DNA from 4 places in the Pantoea brenneri genome. Region 1 is predicted to be linked to each of the others. Evidence: predicted binding sites of a transcription regulator. Region 1 holds the regulator's gene; each other region holds the start of a gene.
What was found. The regulator CRP, encoded in region 1, controls carbon source genes, mostly activating them, when cyclic AMP is high. The targets are predictions, from matches to a motif close to ATGTGANNNNNNTCACAT.
Positions count from the first base shown of each region.

Region 1 (4,978 bases):
GGGCTGCGTGAACTGTGCGATCAATACCAGGCACTGCTGGTGCTGGATGAAGTGCAGAGCGGTATGGGACGCAGCGGCAAGCTGTTTGCTTATGAGCACTATGGCGTGCAGCCCGATATTCTGACCTCGGCCAAAGCGCTGGGTGGCGGTTTCCCGGTCAGCGCCATGCTGACTACCCATGAGATCGCCTCCACCATGGCCCCTGGCGTGCACGGCACCACCTACGGCGGCAATCCGCTGGCCTGCGCCATTGCCGAGACCGCGCTGGATATCATCAATACCCCGGCAGTGCTGGAAGGCGTTGGCGTCCGGCGTCAGCAGTTTGTCAGCGCGCTGCAGGCGATTGATGCGAAGTACGATCTGTTCAGTGATATTCGCGGCAAAGGCCTGCTGATTGGCGCGGCGCTGAAGCCTCAGCATGCCGGCAAGGCGCGCGATATCCTCAATGCGGCAGCCGCTGAAGGGGTAATGGTGCTGGTGGCCGGCACGGACGTGATGCGTTTTGCACCTTCGCTGATCATCGAACCCGCCGACATCGAAGAGGGTATGCGCCGCTTCGCCACCGCCGTCGGCAAGGTGATTACCGGCTGATTTAGTTTTTGCGTAACCGTCTGCTCAGCCAGCGGCCATGTTGCGGTCGCTGGCTCCACGCCAGAGATGAAATGGTGTGCATCACGCTCAGATGATCCAGAATGCGGCGTACATGCTGTTCCACCACCGTGACCGGCCCTTCATTAATGTTTTCCAGCTCATCCAGCAGGTTAACCTGCGAACTGGCACCATCATATTCCAGTCGCTGCTGACAACGTTGCAGCGCAATTTCGCAGGACTGCAGATAACGCTCAGCTAACGTGGCGGTCAGCATGGTGTGTTCACGCGCCAGAATCGTCATTGCATTGATGTGCTCAACAATAAACTGGCTGTGGGTGACCCACAGACGCATATCCTTGAGGTACTGAGCGTTAAAAGCCGGTTCCTGCATCGCCTGGTTCAGGGAGTTAAACAGCGCATTGTGAGCCTGATTGACCCGTACCCGCTGATACGCCAGTTTCTCCGGTGACTGTTCCGCCCCCAGCAGCAGCCGTAGCGCATCCTGATAGGTTTCCAGCGCGTCATGGGCGTTTTGCCGCAATAAGCCACTCTGCCACTGCGGCCACAGCCACAACATTCCGCCAAAGGCGATCAGGCAACCCATCAGCGTATCCATCAGGCGCGGCAGCAGGAACTGCGCCCCATTCAGCGACAGCAACTGCAGCGAGTAAACCGCCGTCACCGTAAAGCCGATCATCGACCAGCCGTAAAACTGGCGGGTAAACCGGTAGCTGATAAAGGTGATCACCAGCATGATCAGCAGCACCAGCGACTCCGGCACCGCCAGGCGTAAGGTGGCAGCCGCAATCACCAGGCCGGCAAAGGTGCCCAGTGCCCGGTGCTGGATGCGAACGCGGGTGGCGCTGTAGCCGTTCTGGCTGACGAACATAATGGTCATCAGAATCCAGTACGGTTTAGGGATGTTGAAAAACAGCGCCAGTGCGCTGCCCAGCATCAGCATCACCGCAAAGCGCCCGGCAGTGCGCAGTGCCGACGAACGCCAGGACAGATAGCTGCGCAGCGCCGGCAGAAGCGGCAGACGGCGCTGACGATCGGCCATCAGGTCACGTTGATAGAGCGGTTTTTGGGTGCGCAGCACCCGCGCAATCCGATTGAAGTGGTAGAGACAGAAATTTCCCACCGGATTGTCAGGATGCTGGCGGGCGATTTTTTCCAGCGCGCTGAGCTGCTTCTCCATGCCAAAACGATCCGGCAACTGGTGATAGAGAATGTTATCCGCCAGCACCCGTAAGCGGGCCGAAATAGTCTGGGCGTTCCAGCGGATCACCGCTTCGGCATAGCTCTGCTCCACCAGTTTCTGCACCTCTTCCGGCTGATGCAGGCTGACCGAGATGTGCTCCTGCAGGTCCAGCGCCACCTGAAAGGCGCGGGTCAGCCGCTTATGGCTGTGATCCCGGCTGGCGGAAAGCATGTGCATCTGCTGGTAACAGGTGGTGATCATATCGACCACTTTTTGCTGACGCGCCAGCAGCGGCGGCAGGGCCTTTTCCGGATCGGTCAGCTGAGTCAGCAGGGTATATTTGGCGTCGCAATAGTTGGCCAGCTCACGGTAGATCAGGCTCAGGCTTTCACGCATCGGCTGCTCTTTCCACAGCCAGAACCAGAACCAGTTAAACAGCCCATACCATAGCGTGCCGCCGATATAGAGCAGCGGCGGCACATAGATCGGCATACGGCCAATCAGGCTCAGCGTGAAGATGGCGGCGATCAGGGTGCCGGGCAGCAGACGGCCGTGCAGCGGGCTGATTTCGCCGGTGACCCCCAGCAGCAACGGCAAGGCGAACAGAATCAGCGGCAGCGGAATGGCGTGCTGCGTCAGCCACTGAATCAGAAAGCTGCCGAGCGCAAACAGGCTGCCGCCGACAATCAGGCGTTTGAAGAAGCGTTTATGCGGGGTATCCAGACCGGCGATATTGCAACAGGCGGGAACTAACGAGAACAGCAGACCTTTTTGCAGGTCGCCAGCCAGCCAGCCCAGCGCCACTGGCAGACAGAGCACCAGGGTTTGCCGCAAGGCGTAATTGACTTCAGGATGGTAAATAATTCGACGCCACATCGGCCCAACACAAACAATAACGGCGCGATGTTGCCATCACGCCGTGGGTGACAGGAATTAGCGGGTGCCGTAAACGACGATGGTTTTGCCGTGTGCAGAGATCAGGTTCTGATCTTCCAGCATCTTCAAAATACGGCCCACGGTTTCACGTGAACAACCAACGATTTGGCCAATTTCCTGACGAGTAATTTTAATTTGCATGCCGTCGGGATGCGTCATGGCGTCTGGCTGCTTCGCCAGGTTAAGCAGAGTCTGAGCAATGCGTCCGGTCACATCGAGGAAAGCGAGATTACCCACTTTTTCCGACGTAACCTGCAGGCGACGCGCCATCTGCGACGACAGTCGCATCAGGATATCCGGGTTAACCTGGATCAGCTGACGGAATTTCTTGTAAGAAATCTCCGCCACTTCGCACGCGGTTTTGGCACGTACCCAGGCGCTGCGCTCCTGACCTTCTTCGAACAGGCCAAGCTCGCCAATGAAATCGCCCTGATTCAGGTAAGAAAGAATCATCTCTTTGCCTTCTTCATCTTTGATCAGAACCGCAACGGAACCTTTCACGATGTAGTAAAGCGTTTCAGCTTTTTCACCTTGGTGAATCAGCGTACTTTTGGATGGATACTTGTGAATATGGCAATGGGACAGGAACCATTCGAGTGTAGGGTCTGTTTGCGGTTTGCCGAGAACCATTCGCTATTATCCTCTGTTGTAATCGTGCCCAAAATACAGGGGGCAGTTTCCCTGTCAGGCGATGAAAGCTTCAAGCGTTTCCCTTACAGGAAATTATTCGGGCTGCATTCGGCGCAGTGCGCATCATTCTTCCCGGCTTCGCCATCGGGTGACGAAAAATATTTTCAGCACTGTTTGTAGCACAGCTTTTGCCGACTGTCTTCTGTTGTCTCGCTTCAGCTAACGGCGGATTTCTCTGGATTGCTGTTTACCAGGCGAAAGCGTACTCTGACGGCAAAACCGCATATTCTGGAGCGAAAATCATGCAGGCAAGAGTGAAATGGGTAGAAGGGCTGACATTCCTCGGTGAGTCGTCATCCGGACATCAGGTATTAATGGATGGCAATTCGGGTGATAAAGCGCCCAGCCCAATGGAGATGGTGCTGATGGCGGCGGGCGGATGCAGCGCCATCGACGTCGTTTCAATTCTGCAAAAAGGTCGCAACGATGTGGCTGATTGTGAAGTAAAACTGACCTCAGAACGTCGTGAAGAGGCGCCGCGAATCTTTACGCACATCAACCTGCACTTTATCGTGAGCGGCAAAGCGCTACAGGATAAGGCGGTCTCACGCGCGGTGGATCTTTCTGCTGAAAAATATTGCTCGGTCGCCATCATGCTGGGTAAAGGGGTTACCATCACCCACAGCTATGAAGTGATCGAACTGTAGTAGCCGCAAGGGTCATTGCAGACCTGCTAACTTCACTTCCAGTATCTGATGCAGGTTGCTTTAAGTCTGTGCCTGGGCAGGGAATCCGTTTTGATACTGTGCCTGCGCAGGGAACCGGGTCAGATCGGAAAGTCGTTTAAGCCAATCCCTGGCCGCTCGGCCCGCGCGATTACGCACCTCATCCCTGAGGCGCGCCCGTAGCCGGGCCAACGCTTTGCGTTGTTCAAAAACGCTCCCGGCGTTTTTATCCGGGCGGCGGGACGCTTTCCTCTTCTGACCCGGTTCCCAGCGTGTTGAACTTATCTATTGCTGCCAGATTCTTTCTGCCCAGGGGTTGTCTGTAGCGACCTTCCTGAAACCGGATGCGGTTGTCGAACGTGAAGCGAAGGGAGCATATGCCTGTAGCAAAGCATCGCGGGCCAGGGATGGCCCGTGCTGAGCCTGCCAGGGATAGCGGTTTTGCGTCTTTGCGAAAGGTGTATGCTCCCTGAAGCCTGCCCAGGGATAAGTCTTTAGCCGCAGGAAAGCCAGTTTTACTCTCTTTGTTAAAGACATCTGCTCTCAGAGCGGTTTTTGCTGGCCTCTTATTCTATCCGCTTGCCTTCCACCAGCCGCTTCACCAGCGGACCCATGATCAGCTCCATCGCCAGCCCCATTTTTCCGCCCGGTACCACCAGCGTATTGATATGCGAGATGAACGATCCCTGCAGCATCGCCAGCAGATAAGGGAAGTCGATATCGTCCAGCGCCTGGAAATGGATCACCACGAAGCTCTCATCCAATGACGGAATAGCGCGGGCGGCAAACGGATTTGAGGTATCGACCGTCGGCACTCGCTGGAAGTTAAGATGGGTGCGCGAGAACTGCGGCGTAATGAAGTTGATGTAATCCTCCATTGAGCGCACCACCGAAT
Region 1 covers NZ_JBCGBG010000005.1:19,670-24,647, reverse strand. The annotation lists gene argD (bifunctional acetylornithine/succinyldiaminopimelate transaminase) at 1-591, shown strand, start outside; gene AABB92_RS17515 (YccS/YhfK family putative transporter) at 593-2,668, opposite strand; gene crp (cAMP-activated global transcriptional regulator CRP) at 2,726-3,358, opposite strand; gene AABB92_RS17505 (OsmC family protein) at 3,661-4,065, shown strand; gene AABB92_RS17500 (phosphoribulokinase) at 4,650-4,978, opposite strand, start outside.

Region 2 (4,978 bases), on a different contig from region 1:
GCATCCAGCACCACCGCGTCGCCCGCCTGAACAAAGCTGGCAGCACAGGCGGCTATCGCCTGCTTTTCCGCCAGATTACGCTGCATTTTTTCCAGCGTGGTCGGCTGCGTAGGAATGAACCGGTTGAGGGTGACGCCGCCATGACTGCGGCTGATCACCCCTTCTTTATCCAGCTTAATCAAATCACGTCGAATCGTGGCCGGCGAGGCGGAAATCGCACTGACCAGTTGCTCAACAGTCACCAGATTATGGCTTTTCAGGTAATCCATAATCTGGTCAAGACGGCTCTGTCCCTTCATATTTCCCTATGCGAGCTGCATCGCGAGTTTGATAGAGATCGCCATGCTCTCAGACTTCGCTTTACCTGTCCAGGCGATATCAAACGCCGTGCCGTGGTCCGCCGAGGTGCGGATAAACGGCAGGCCCGCAGTGATGTTCACCCCATCGTAGAATCCCAGCAGCTTCAGCGGAATGTGTCCCTGATCGTGGTACATTGCCACCACCATATCGTACTGCCCTTCCTGACATTGCAGGAATACCGTATCCGGTGGACAGGGGCCCGACACCGCGATGCCCTGTGCTTTCATTGCCGCAATCGCCGGGGCGACCGTAGTCATTTCCTCATCACCAAACAGGCCATTTTCACCGGCGTGCGGATTGACGCCCGCCACGGCGATGCGCGGCTGGGTAAAGCCGACCCGACGCAGGAAGGTGTCCGCCATGCCGATCACCGTCTCAATGCGTGAACGGCTCAGGGTATCGAGGAATTTACGCAGCGCGATATGGGTGGTGACGTGAATGACCTTCAGCTTATCGGTATAGAGCACCATGGCGTAATCCTGAGTGCCGGTCAGGTGCGCCAGCAGTTCAGTGTGACCCGGATAGAGATGACCCGCCGCGTGCAGCGCCTCTTTGTTGAGTGGCGCGGTGGCAATAGCTTGTACCTCGCCCGCCAGCGCCAGTTCGGTGGCGCGCTTCACGCAGCGCCACGCCAGATCGCCCGCCTGCTTCTGCACCATACCTGGCTTTAGCGCTTCAGGATCGGCTAACGGTTCATCGATCACGTTAATGATGCCGGGCGCAAAGTGGGCCGATGCCACCCGATCCACAATCCGCAGTTCCGCCTGTGGCGTAATGTTCATCGCCATAATCCGCCGCAGCGTCGCAGCGCAGCCGACAACCACCGCTGGCACGCCATTCAACTCACCTTCCAACAGCGATTTGATAATGATTTCCGGGCTGATGCCCGCCGGATCGCCCATGGTGACCGCAATAATTTTACTCACTCGACTTCTCCTCAATAAAACCAATGGCTGCTACCAGGGTGTTTTCATCACCAAAGCCACCGGCTTTGGTCATCACCGGCAGGGTAAATTCACTGTTAAGCAGAACCCCGTGCGGCACACAGCCCGCCACCAGGCCCTGAATCTGAAATCCGCTGGCACCCAGAGCCTGAGCGACGGCAATCGCCACGTCGCCGCCAGACAGATAGAGCGCATGCGGGAGCTGGCTGTCACACAACGTGCGGGTCATCTCACCGAGCAACTGACAAATCGCTTCGCCCAGTTGCTGGCGCGTCAGCTGAAACTGCTGGCAGAGCATTTCAATCTCATGCCGCTGTGAAGCATGCTGACAGGTGCGGATCACCGTATGTCGTCCCTGACGTAGCGCCGCTGTGGCTTGTCCCAGCCAGTCCGCTGCATCGGGCCAGGCGGGCTGGCGGAACAGCTGACGGATATCAACATCCACCACCGTCACCTGCCGCTGGGTCGCCAGCGTGGCGATCTGCTGCTGTGCGCGGCTGCTCATCGAGCCGATAACCGCCAGTACCGGTCGTGCTGCGTGGACACCTGCGTCAACCGCCGTACCGCTAACTCTCCTTTCCGCCGATGACGACGGCGCAGGCCGGGCGGCGAGATGGCGGCCCAGTGCCTCGCTTAAGCCTGCCGCACCCACCAGCAGCGGTTTTTCACTCAGCCGTGCCGCGGCTGCCATCAGGCGAGCCAGGTCAGTGTCGTTTTCAGCATCGACCACCAGCACGCCGCGGGCGTCCGTTAAGCGCTGCTCAAGCCGATCGCTGCGCAGGGTGGCGAGATCGATCTGATCCCCGTCGATGTGCAGTTGCTGAAGCACGCTGGCGCTGACGATGGGGGTTTTGGGATCGCTGGCAAATTCGGTATCCGTCAGCAAACGATCGCCAAGCCAGACCTGACCGGCACGCGTAGTGCGGCCGAGGTACGGCACGGCCGGTGCTACCAGCGCCAGACGTTTACCGCTGGCTGCCAGCGCCGCCCGCAGTTCAGCAGCGACATTGCCCCGCAGCGTGGAGTCGATCTTTTTAAACAGCCAGCCCTGCGCAATCTGCGGAGCGTAGTGGCCCACCGCCTCAGTGATCCGCTCTGCCGCCACCACGGGCGTGACTGCCCGACTGTCGGTGCTGATTACCCAGACATCCGCTGCCTCGCTATCTGCAGGCGTCGTTGGGCTGAACAGCACCTGAACCCGGGCACCGGCCTGTGCCAGCCCACTGCCTGCATCATTGGCTCCGGTAAAGTCATCGGCGATGACCACTACCGGGGTTTTCCACCATGACGAACTCATCGTCTCTCCTGTCAGGCTATTGCCGCTGCAATTGATTATATTCAATCATGATTGATTATATGTGAGCAAGATCAAATTAATCGAAATCGATATGTCCTATAAAATTAGCCACAGCAAGGGGATTACGTCAGCGTTACTCTGAGCGATATCAATCATTGCTTCAGAAATTACCAACAAGGGTGTGAGATGAATATCAACAGCACGGTGATCAGCGGCTATCAGACGTTGAACGACATGCGCTATCTGCTCGACGGCATCACGACAGCGTTAGTGGTAACCGATAACAACATTGAAGCCATTCCCGCCGTGCAGGCACTGGTGGGACAACTCCGGCAGCAGATCCCCGGACTCAGTGTGGTGAACAGCGTTCCGCCAGAGCCAGGTCAGCATGATGTGGCGGCGATTGTCAGCGCCCTGCCAGCGCAGGAGGTTGAACTGGTGATTGGCATCGGCGGCGGCAGCGTGCTGGATGTCGCTAAGCTGCTGTCAGTGCTGTGCGCCGGGGATGCGCCGTCACTGGATGCGCTGCTGGCAGGCGAGAAACCGCAGCGCCGCGTTCGCTCGCTGTTGATTCCGACCACCGCCGGGACCGGCTCGGAGGCCACGCCGAATGCGATTCTGGCGATTCCGGAGAAACAGACCAAGGTTGGCATTATTTCACCGGTGATGTTGCCCGACTGGGTCGCGCTGGTGCCGGAACTCACCACCAGCATGCCGCCGCATATTGCTTCATCCACCGGGATTGATGCGCTGTGCCATCTGATTGAGTGCTTCACCGCCACGGTCGCCAATCCGGTGAGCGATAACTATGCGCTGATCGGCATGAAGAAGCTGTTCGCCAGCCTCGAAACCACGTTACGTGAACCACACAATTTAGCGGCGCGACTGGAGATGCTGTGGGCCTCATACTACGGTGGTGCATCGATTGCCCACGCCGGGACGCACCTGGTCCACGCCATGTCCTACCCGCTCGGCGGCAAATATCATCTGCCGCACGGCGTTGCCAATGCCATTCTGCTGGCCCCCTGCATGCGCTTTGTCCGGCCCGCGGCGGTGAGCAAATTTGCTCAGGCTTACGATCTGCTGCCCGAGGCTGATACCGGCTTAAGCGAGGAGCAGAAATCTCATGCGCTGGTCGATTACTTCAGCGCACTGGTTCAGCGCCTGCAGCTGCCGGCCAGCCTGGAAGCGCTGGGCATCAGCCCGGATCACCTGCCCTATTTAGTCGATGCGGCGCTCGACGTGCAGCGCCTGATGAAAAACGTGCCGCTGGCCGTGACGGCGGACGATGTGCGCGCAGTCTACCTGACGCTGTTTCCTTCTCACCCGGCGCAATGAGGATTGCCATGAACAAAAAAATAACCGGGGTACTGACCGCCATCGTTACCACTTTTGATCGCGACGGTGAGTTTAATCCGGCTGCCCAGCGTGAGCAGGTGCGACGCCAGCTCGATGCCGGTAACGGTATTTTCTGCGGCGGCACCAACGGAGAATTCTTTGTGCTGAATCAGCAGGAGAAGATCGCGGTCACCGAAACCTGCGTCGATGAAGTCAACGGCCGTGCGCCGGTGGTGGCGCACATCGGCGAGATATCAACCCGTGAAACCATCCGCCTCGGTAAGCAGATCGCCAGGCTGGGCGTTGATGCCGTCTCGGTGATTACGCCATGGTTCGTGCCGTTAAAGCAGCAGGAGCTGATCGCGCATTACCACGCCGTTGCAGACGCGCTTGAGGTGCCGCTGTTCCTTTACAACATCCCGGCGCGTACCGGCAATACTCTGCAGCCTGACACCGTCAGGACGCTGGCGGCACATCCGAACATCATCGGTATCAAAGATTCAGCCGGCAGCTACCAGAGTCTGAGTGGCTTCCTGCAGGCTGCCGACGGCATCGATCACTTCGATGTGCTGAACGGCCCCGACTCGCTGATTCATCAGGGGTTCGTCGATGGCTGCTCCGCCTGCATTTCCGGGCTGGCAAACGTGGCGCCCGAGGCGATCAACGCCATCTGGGCGCAGTTTAACGCCGGCGATATTGCCGGTTCGCATCAGGCACAGGAGCGCGTCACCGGTTTACGCACCGATCTCTATAACATCGGCTTCTCTCCTGCTGCGGTGAAAAAGGCGGTCAGCCTGCTGGGCTTTGACGTAGGTGACAGCCGCTATGCGGTGCAGTTCAGCGCCGATCAGCAGCAGCAGATCCGCCAGATCGTCAATCAGTACCTGCAGTAATCGCCAGCAGGGCGGATGCCCTGCGTCTTCGGCAGGACCGGGGTGAGGTCCTGAAACGACACCGCGAACCGCTCGCGGCTGGCACCAATGACTCATCACCTTTTGGCGTGTCGTCAGCCTGCCCTGCCGGGGAACGACCATCATCT
Region 2 covers NZ_JBCGBG010000003.1:483,116-488,093, reverse strand. The annotation lists gene AABB92_RS15745 (DeoR/GlpR family DNA-binding transcription regulator) at 1-299, opposite strand, end outside; gene AABB92_RS15740 (D-threonate 4-phosphate dehydrogenase) at 306-1,286, opposite strand; gene dtnK (D-threonate kinase) at 1,279-2,601, opposite strand; gene AABB92_RS15730 (iron-containing alcohol dehydrogenase) at 2,788-3,939, shown strand; gene AABB92_RS15725 (dihydrodipicolinate synthase family protein) at 3,948-4,832, shown strand.
Region 2: the regulator CRP is predicted to act here: its motif matches at 2,661-2,678, upstream of AABB92_RS15730 (iron-containing alcohol dehydrogenase).

Region 3 (4,978 bases), on a different contig from region 1:
GTGACTGGACCGCAGACAGCGAAGGTCTGGGCTACGACGGCGGGATCCTGCTGTTTGTTGGCGCACTGGCCATTATCTGGGCCGCCAGTCGCTTTACTTCGCTTTCGCGGACTGGGCTGTTCTGGGCGGCCTTTATCCTGACCCGCCCGCTCGGCGCGGTAGTGGGCGACTTGCTGGATAAGCCGGTGGCATCCGGCGGTCTGGCGCTGAGTCGCTATAGTGCCTCGCTGGCTCTGGCGCTGATTATTATTGCGTTTCTCTGGCTGCTGCCTCAGCGCCCGGCGATGAAAACTGCTACCGCCAACGGATAAAAAAAGCGCCACCGGCAGCGTTGCCGACGACGCTCAGCGCTCGTGAATACATTCGGGGCCGCCAGCAATGGCGGCTTTTTTATTATTCAGTGCAGGCCAGGCCGGGAAGGTATCGTTGCGGCGCAGGCTGTCGTGCCTTAAAGAAGTCCCGCTTCTCACTCAACGCCAACATTGTGTATCCGGGATCAAAGCGAAATGGCATCCTGCAAAAGCCACGCTCCAGCGCCGTCAGCTGCGGCTCAATACCAGCTTCAGCCCTGCAATGCCGAAGCAGCAGGCTAACAGCGCATCGAGCCCGCGCCGGATACGCCGATAAAAAGCACTCATCACCGCAGTGGAGAACAGCAAGGCATAGCCACAGAACACTATCACGCAAATAGCGGCACAACCGCAGAGGATGGCGGGCAACGCAGCGGCCGTCGCGCCCGGCTTGAGCGCGACGGACATAATAGCGACCCAGGTGAGAATGGCTTTTGGATTACCGATGTGCATCAGAATGCCCTGGCGGAACAGCTTGCCATAGGCGACCTTCTCATCGCCTGGCGCGAATTGTGCCTCGTCCGGTCGGCGTAGCGCGGATTTACCCGCTTTGAAGGCAAGCCACAGCAGATATAACCCCCCGCCAATTTTCAACACGATCAGCAGTTGGGCGAAGGTCGCCAGCACGGTCAGCACGCCGCAGGCCGCCAGCAGCGCCCACAGCATGGAACCGCCAATCACCCCACCTGCCAGTGCCAGGGCAGCGCCGCGACCTTTTTTCATCGCTGTCCCCATAATCGCCATATTACTCGGCCCAGGGCTGGCCGTTGCGACAAAGTAAGTGGTGTAAATCAGGATTAACTCGTGCGAAAGCGCCATGTTTGCCTCGGTTATCAGATGGAGTGCCCGTTGCCACTTTATATCGGGATCCGCGAAAGGTGTTGAGTGAATTTAAACAAATTCCGCACCCCAACTGGGATGCCGGCAAACGTTGTCAGCATCTGATCGGTGGAAGCTAACATGACCCGGCAATGAAACAGGCTGCCGCTGACTGTTATTCTGCACCAGACAGAGCGATGACCTGCTGGTCAAAAATCAATACTATTGCCCACTTCTGTCAGAAGCGGGCATTTTAGCCGGCAGGCGCGTGTCCGTTATTAATCAAACCGGATGCCGCTCTCACTGGCGTTCCATGCTGCGAACGTTGTTCTGCCGCCTCTCCTGCGGACAGGCAATGCAGAAGGACGCCATCTGCTGGGCCAGCGCTATTCAAGCCGACTGGCAATCAGCCTCAGCTGCTCGGCGATCTGCTTCAAATCGCGCTGCTGCTGTCCGGCGGCACCGGTCGAGCTGCGTACCACCAGCCTGGCGGGCAGGATAGAGGAAGAACGCTGCTCATCGTGCTCGCTGGCTAACAGGATACGCGCTACCGCCTCTTTGCCCTGCAGATCGAGATCCAGCGAAACCGTGGTCAGCGCCGGATGGAAAAACGCGCTTTCATAGGTGTCGTCGTAGCCAATCACTGAGATCTGGCCCGGTACCGAAACGCCGCGCTGATGCAGTGCGCTTAGCACGCCTAACGCCATCTGATCGTTACCCACCAGCAGCGCGCTGAAATCGGGCGCTTCGCGCAGCAGTTGTAAAACCCCGTTGTAACCACTCTGCGCATCCCAGTTGCCGTGGCTGATGCTGACCGGCTTCAGGCGATAGCTTTCGAGCGTGTCCAGCCAGCTTTTTAACCGCAGGTTGGCCGAAACCGACTGCTCAGGACCGGCCAGCAGGGCGAATTCCCGATGCCCCTGCTCATAAAGATATTTGACGCTGGCGCGGGTGCCGTCAGCCGGATTAAACGAAACGTTAAACACGGCGCTGTAAGGATCAACATCGAGGAAAAGACAGAGAATATCGTCGTTCTCCTGCGCGATGTGCTCTGCATCGCTGCTCTCCAGCGGGACGTTGATGATCACCTTATCAACCCGCTGAGACTTCAGCTCATTGATACAATCCTGCAGGCTTTGATTGACGTTCTCATCAATCATCGCGATCAGCACCTGATAATCCGCAGCGTTTGCATAGCGTTTTACCGCGGCGGCCACCTGCGACGGGGCATGCAGCGCCAGCGAGGTGGTCACCAGACCCAGCGTGGTACTCTGTTTGCCCACCAGCTGCTGCGCCAGCCTGTTTGGCACATAGCGCAGGGTTTCAATTGCCTGTTCCACCTTGCGTCGCGTTGATTCTGAGACGTTTGCCGATTTGTTTAAAACCCGCGAAACCGTCTGATAAGAAACGCCTGCATGGCGGGCGACATCTTCTAAGGTGGCATTTTTTGATTTCATAATTCGCATCCCTGATGACCAATGGCGAAATGTTATCACAGCTCACCACCCCGCCAGGTTACCCCAGTCACATTGCATGAGTAAAAACAAAAAGTAATACCTTCACATCCCGCAATTTGGTGATCTGATTCACCATTCGTTACATAACTATGTCATTTATTTGCAATGCATCACACATTACCGCGATTTAATTTGTCACTCCTCTGACAAAAAGCGTTTACTGCCGCTGTCATGTGAACGTATTACAAATACAAAATGAGGATAACATGGAAACAAGGTTACGTACTGCTGCTGTGGCGCTCGCTGCGGCCCTGACTTCTCCAACGCTGTACGCTGCGATCGACAACATCGATTTCCACGGCTATCTGCGTGGCGGCGTGGGTGTGTCACAGGATGGCGGTATTGAAGAGTATCAGAAGAATAAAATCGGCCGACTGGGCAACGAGGCAGATACCTACGGCGAGATCGAACTGGGCAGCGAAGTCTACAAAAAGGATGATGTCAGTTTCTACGTTGACACCATGGTCAGCATGTTCTCCGACGGCTCTAACGATAACGAAACCACCTTTGGCGACGATGCGCAGTTTGGCCTGCGTCAGCTTAATCTGCAGATCAAAGGACTGGTGCCAGGCGATAAAAATGCGGTGATCTGGGGCGGTAAACGCTACTACCAGCGCCACGATCTGCACATCATCGATACCAAATACTGGAATATTTCCGGCTCCGGGGCCGGTATTGAAAACTATACGCTCGGTCCGGGTGCCATCTCGTTCGCGTGGATCCGGGGCGATGCTAACGATGTGGATTACCGCGTCGATGGCGATAACGATGTGAACATCAACTATCTTGATTTGCGCTATGCGGGCTGGAAACCCTGGAGCGGAGCCTGGACCGAGTTCGGCATCGATTACGCCATGCCAAATACCACCAAAAAGCAGGAAGAGTATGGCGGCCTGTATGACGCGGACAACGGCGTGATGCTGACCGGCGAGATCAGCCAGGACATCTGGGGTGGCTATCAGAAACTGGTGCTGCAGTATGCTGATAAAGGCCTGGCGCAGAACATGATTTCACAGGGTGGCGGCTGGTATGACATGTGGAACGATACCAGCAACGCCAAAGGCTACCGCGTGATCAACACCGGTCTGCTGCCGATTACCAACAGGTTCTCGCTTAATCAGGTCTTCACCTGGGGTTCCGCAGATGATGTGACCGCCCAGACCAGCAAAAGTACCCTGCTGTCGCTGGTAGGACGCGGTCAGTATCAGTTTACCGAGTATGTTCGCGGCATCGGCGAAGTTGGCAGTTTCTGGCAGAAAGATGAGAACAAAGTCGGTGGCGACTACAAGCAGGCTGGACAGAAATATACCCTGGCGCTGGGTCTGGCCGCCGGTCCGGAATTTATGTCACGCCCGGAACTGCGCCTGTTCGCCTCTTATCTGAATGATTCGGAAAACGGACACAGCTTCCAGGATAACACCAGTAATGACACCTGGAACTTCGGCGTACAAGTCGAAGCCTGGTGGTAAACGCACTATCTCCTCGTTGTGATCTTTATTTTCAGGCTCTTTATGCAGGGGCTTATTTGGATAACCGGTGACGGTTATCCATTTTTTTATTCCGCCTGAAAGAAGCGCGACTCCAGTAGCTGACGCAGACGATCGGACCGGGTACCGAAGATCGCGTGCACCTCGTGCCCCAGAATCACCACGCCAATTGCCCCCGCCTGTTGCAAGCCAGCCGTATCCACCGCCGCCAGCGATTTCACCGTCACCCGCAGCCGGGTTAAGCAGGCGTCCACCTGCTGAATATTGTCTCGCCCGCCAAAGCAGCGCATCAGCTGATCCAGCAGTTCACCGTTAACCGGTGCCTCACCGACAGGCGGTTCCTGCCGGCTGACGTAGTGCTTAAACGATTTCAGACTCACCATTTGGGTCTCCTTCAGATAAGAAAAAGGCGGGCTGCTGCCCGCCACTCAACACTGATAAAGGTAAAAGAATCGAATACCTGCCCGGCAACCTGTGCCGAAGCGGCACTCATCCTGCTCCTTTTAGACAGACAACCTCTGCTAAACCAGCGCCCTACCAACAGTCCAGCTCAGCCATCCAACCGACAACGCCTGAAGCCAAAAGCGTGGAAGAACAGCATCACGGGCCAGGGATGGCCTGTGATGAGCGGGCAGGGATGCCGTCTTTTGCATCTTTGCATCTTTGCATCTTTGCATCTTTGCGGAAGGCATATGCCCCTTAAGCCGGTAACGTCATAGCCGTTTCAGCCCGGCGGATGCCTTACACACTGGCCGCCCGCTTTAAACCGCTCCCTGATCCAACGGCGCAGACAATACGCGACAGC
Region 3 covers NZ_JBCGBG010000002.1:393,493-398,470, reverse strand. The annotation lists gene AABB92_RS12615 (COG4705 family protein) at 1-311, shown strand, start outside; gene AABB92_RS12610 (LysE family translocator) at 540-1,169, opposite strand; gene AABB92_RS12605 (LacI family DNA-binding transcriptional regulator) at 1,556-2,626, opposite strand; gene AABB92_RS12600 (maltoporin) at 2,893-4,155, shown strand; gene AABB92_RS12595 (PTS sugar transporter subunit IIB) at 4,242-4,556, opposite strand; gene AABB92_RS12590 (beta-galactosidase) at 4,935-4,978, opposite strand, start outside.
Region 3: the regulator CRP is predicted to act here: its motif matches at 2,785-2,802, upstream of AABB92_RS12600 (maltoporin).

Region 4 (4,978 bases), on a different contig from region 1:
CTGAAACCCGTTTTTATGACAAAGTGCCGATGAAATTTGCTGGCTGGGATGAAGCGCGTTTCAAAGAGGCCGGTTTCCGTGTGGTTCCGCCAGCGGCTGTGCGTCAGGGTGCCTATATCGCCCGCAACACGGTGCTGATGCCCTCTTACGTTAACATTGGCGCATTCGTGGATGAAGGCACCATGGTGGATACCTGGGCAACCGTTGGCTCCTGTGCGCAGATTGGTAAAAACGTTCACCTCTCCGGCGGCGTAGGCATCGGCGGCGTGCTGGAACCGCTGCAGGCCAACCCGACCATCATCGAAGATAACTGCTTCATTGGCGCACGCTCTGAAATCGTCGAAGGCGTGATTGTTGAAGAAGGCTCAGTGATCTCAATGGGCGTTTACATCGGTCAGAGCACCAAAATCTATGACCGTGAGACCGGCGAAGTGCATTACGGCCGCGTGCCAGCCGGTTCCGTAGTGGTCTCAGGTAACCTGCCGTCTAAAGATGGCAGCTACAGCCTCTACTGTGCGGTAATCGTGAAGAAAGTCGATGCGAAAACGCTCGGCAAAACAGGTATCAACGAACTGCTGCGCACCATCGACTGATTTAAGTGACGGGCTGGAAACCGGCCCGTCATCTTTTCTTTACACTTCCCCGCCAACATCCTGTTTTGCGCCGCGAATTAACTGGTGCGTTTATTTTTTATTCAGGTCATAATCCGCGCCAGTTAAATCCCGTCGCGCAATGTTCATCCTGCTTATTTATGTCTACAGTTGTCAGACGTCATGAACAAGACTGCGCGCTTCTCACCTTTTGATGGAAACAACGCTATGTATGACAATCTGAAAAGCTTAGGTATCAGTAATCCGGATGATATTGATCGTTACAGCCTGCGTCAGGAAGCCAATAACGATATTCTGAAGATCTACTTCCGCAAAGATAAAGGCGAGTTTTTCGCGAAAAGCGTGAAATTCAAATACCCGCGTCAGCGTAAAACAGTGGTGGCCGATCACGCTACCCAGGGCTACAAAGAAGTACAGGAAATCAGCCCGAATCTGCGTTACGTGATTGACGAGCTGGACCAGATTTGCCAGCGCGACCAGGTTGAAGTGGATCTGAAACGTAAAATTCTTGATGACCTGCGCCACCTGGAAAGCGTAGTGTCACACAAAATTACCGAAATCGAATCTGACCTCGAAAAACTGACCCGCAACGGTCGTTAATCGGCTGTCAGTGACGAAAAAGGCCAGCTCTGCTGGCCTTTTTTATGTCGGCGTTACCGCCCCGCTCATCCCTGCTCATCCAGCTGCAGCGCCACATAGAGCAGCAGCCGATCGTCAAAGTGCCCGAGATTCAGCCCGGTTAACTCCGAAATCCGATTCAGCCGATACTCCAGCGTATTACGGTGAATAAACAGCGCACGCGCAGTCGCGCTCGGCTGCACATTATGGGTGAACCAGGCGATCAGCGTTCGCCGCAGCAAACCGTTGTTATCCATACTCTTGAGTTTCGCCAGTGGCCGCGCCAGCTCATTGGCCTGCCAGCCGCCACGCAGACTGTCGAGCAGCACCGGCAGCACCAGATCCTGATAAAAATAGCTGCGCACCTCGGGCATACGCTGTTTGCCAACCATCATGGTGGTGCGGGCGGTACGATAGGAACGCGCAATACTGCCGGGGCCGGTGAAAAAGTTTCCCAGCGCAATCCGCATCCGCAGATGGCCGCTCTCTTTCATTCGCTGTAATAACTGCTCGACCCGCCGACGATGATCCTCCTGATCGTAACGGCCGTGCCCATTCAGGGCCGGCTTCAGCACCACCATTTCGGTCAGCGAAACAATGGCGATCAGGTTGTCGCGCTCCGGCGTGATCAGCAACGTTTGCAGCTGCTGCAACTCTGACATTGCGCTATCGACGCCCAGCTGGCCGCTATCGACCTCAACCACGGCCACCACGCGCGGCTGATTAAGATCGATGCCGAGCCGCTGCGCCCATTCGGTCAGCTGCGGCGACAGGGTATCGCTGCGAATCAGATTCAGCACCAGCTCTTCGCGCAGACGGCTGTCCTGCGCCAGCATATGCAGCAGTCGCGCCTGCTCCAGCATCATCTCCGCCGTCATACAGACCAGCTCACCATAATGCCGCAGCGCCAGCGGCTCACCGGTCAGGCCGATGACCCCGACAATATCGCCGTCTATCCGCAGCGGCAGATTAATGCCGGGCCGCACCCCGTGCAGATGTTTCGCCACCGCTTCATCAATGTCCACTACCCGCCCCTGAGAGAGCACCAGCAGCGCGCCTTCGTGCAATTCCCCAATGCGCTCGCGATCGCCGCTGCCAATAATCCGGCCGCGCGCATCCATCACGTTGACATTGCTGTCAATAATTTTCATGGTGCGCGCCACGATATCCTGCGCCAGCCGGGCATCAAGATGATAGGTAGCCATCCATTACTCCTGAAAAAGAGGGGGAGAGATAGAATACGCATGCAAGGCGGCCAGAACATTGTGCAACTGCACAGAGCCAGGTGGGCATTTAGTGAATTTGCGGTCAGCATCACACTCTGACCGGCACGAATTGAGGCAATAAAAAAGGCGGACCGAAGTCCGCCTGATAGCAATGCCTTGCCGCTTACTGCATCAGCAGGTAGATGCTGCTGTCGCCGCGCTTGACGTTCAGCGCCAGCACCGACGGTTTGGAATCAAGGATTTTACGCAGTTCGCCCAGGTTGGTCACCGGCTGCTGGTTCACGCCCTGAATCACGTCGCCTTTTTTCAGGCCGATACGAGCGGCAGCGCTGCCCGCTTTGACGTTATCCACGCGAACCCCTTTATCGCCAGCGTCGCTATTGCTGAGATCGGCCCCTTCAATGCCGGTGTAGATGGTGGCCGACTGGACTTTCGCCTGGCTGCTCTGCTGCAGCTGAACCGACACATCCAGCGGTTTGCCATCACGCAGCAGACCCAGTTTCAGGGTGGTGCCAATCGGCAATGAACCGACTTCAGCACGCAGCGCAGCAAAGCTGGTCAGCGGCTTGCCGTTCATCGACACCACCACATCGCCCGCTTTGATACCGGCTTTCGCCGCCGCCGAACCAGGCAGTACCTGGCTGACAAAGGCTCCGCGCTGTGCATCGACCTTCATCGCTTTCGCCAGCTCAGAGTTAAGCTCGGTGCCCATCACACCCAGTTCACCGCGTTTAACCTGACCAAACTCCACCATCTGCGCCGTCAGGTTTTTCACCATGTTGCTCGGGATAGCAAAGCCGATACCGATGTTGCCGCCATCCGGTGCCAGAATCGCGGTGTTGATGCCGATCAGTTCACCGTTAAGGTTAACCAGCGCGCCACCGGAGTTACCGCGGTTAATCGCCGCGTCCGTCTGGATAAAGTTCTCGTAGTTTTCCACATTCAGGCCGCTACGGCCCAGCGCGGAGACGATACCTGAAGTGACTGTTTCACCCAGGCCATACGGGTTACCGATCGCCACGGTGTAGTCACCGACCCGCAGATTGTCAGAGTCGGCCAGTTTCACCGCCGTGAGGTTTTTAGCGTCCTGCAGCTGGATCAACGCAATGTCGGAGCTGGGATCTTTACCGATCACTTTGGCGTCATAGCGGCGGCCATCGCTCAGCTGGACCTGAATTTTAGTGGCATTATTCACTACGTGGTTGTTGGTCACCACATAGCCTTTTTCAGCATTGATCACCACGCCCGATCCCAGCGCACGGAATTTTTCCTGCTGGGTATTTGGTGCCGGCGCGCCGCCAGCAGAGCCGTCGCCGCTCTGGCACATCGGTGAACTCTGGAACGGCGAGCCATCCTGACAGAAAGGCGAGTTATCACCAAAGAATTGCTGGAACTGCTGCGGCATACGCGGCGTTTTCACCGTGGTGGTGCCTTCAACGCTGATACTGACCACTGACGGCATCACCTTCTCCAGCATCGGTGCCAGGCTCGGCAGTTGCTGACTATCAGAAGAGGCGGTTTGCGCAGCGGAAACCGTGACGGGCGCCAGGGCCATACTCAGGCTCAGGGCCAGCGCACTTAACATTAAACTCTTTTTTTTCATTTTTGGTTTCTCTTGAGGATAACTGTTCAGACCATTGCTGTGGTCGGTGTTGAGATAAATGTTTTAGCGCGAAGTTCCTTTTAAAGTTTCAAGCAAAGGTAAAAATTTATTCGCGCTCTTTACAATTGGTGATTATTCGACAGCCATCAGCCGCCGGTACTCATCCCAGGCATAGAGATCGGTCATTCCGCTAATATAATCCTGAATCAGACGAAAACGATAATATCGCTCCCACAGCAGGCGCTCATATTTATGTTCCACCACCAGGGTGCGCATTTTATGCAGATAAGCTTTACGATGCTTGCCGGAAAGTTTATGAAAAAGCCGGGTCTCAATCGGATGGTGCCGCAGAAAGTCTTCATTTATCAGCGTGGTAAACGATTCATAATTGAGCAGCATCAGCGGCTGATAAATTTCCAGTAATCCCTTAATAACCCGATATCCCTGTAATTCCAGCTGCTCGACTTCGGAATGATTAAATACCTGCTGGCGCGCCACCGTTTTGAACAACTGCAACAAACGGCCCTCTTCGCCATCATCTTCCAGCAAGGCATGATTGAAATTACCGTCAAATATGGCGGGCAGATTATCAACAAAACGCTTCACTGCATAGGTCACCAGCACGCTCTGAACATTTACGCGTAATGACATAAAGAATTGATCGCTACGGCTGCGGCGCTTTTTACTGCAGGCCTCACGCCAGGCTTCGCCGATGGTACGGCTGAAAGCGTCATTATTTTTTACCGGCCCCCAGGCTTTATTGAGAAACTCATACAAACTCTCAACATTAAATATATCTTTTTCTACAGCGTCGTCCAAATCGGCAATGCAATAGGAGATATCATCGGCGGCTTCCATTATATAGGTCAGCGGAAAGCGATGGTGCTCTGCCATATTGGTCGCGGCGCGCAGGTCGCTAA
Region 4 covers NZ_JBCGBG010000003.1:521,522-526,499, reverse strand. The annotation lists gene dapD (2,3,4,5-tetrahydropyridine-2,6-dicarboxylate N-succinyltransferase) at 1-593, shown strand, start outside; gene AABB92_RS15915 (DUF3461 family protein) at 819-1,211, shown strand; gene AABB92_RS15910 (CdaR family transcriptional regulator) at 1,277-2,434, opposite strand; gene degP (serine endoprotease DegP) at 2,619-4,058, opposite strand; gene dgt (dGTPase) at 4,191-4,978, opposite strand, start outside.
Region 4: the regulator CRP is predicted to act here: its motif matches at 2,532-2,549, upstream of AABB92_RS15910 (CdaR family transcriptional regulator).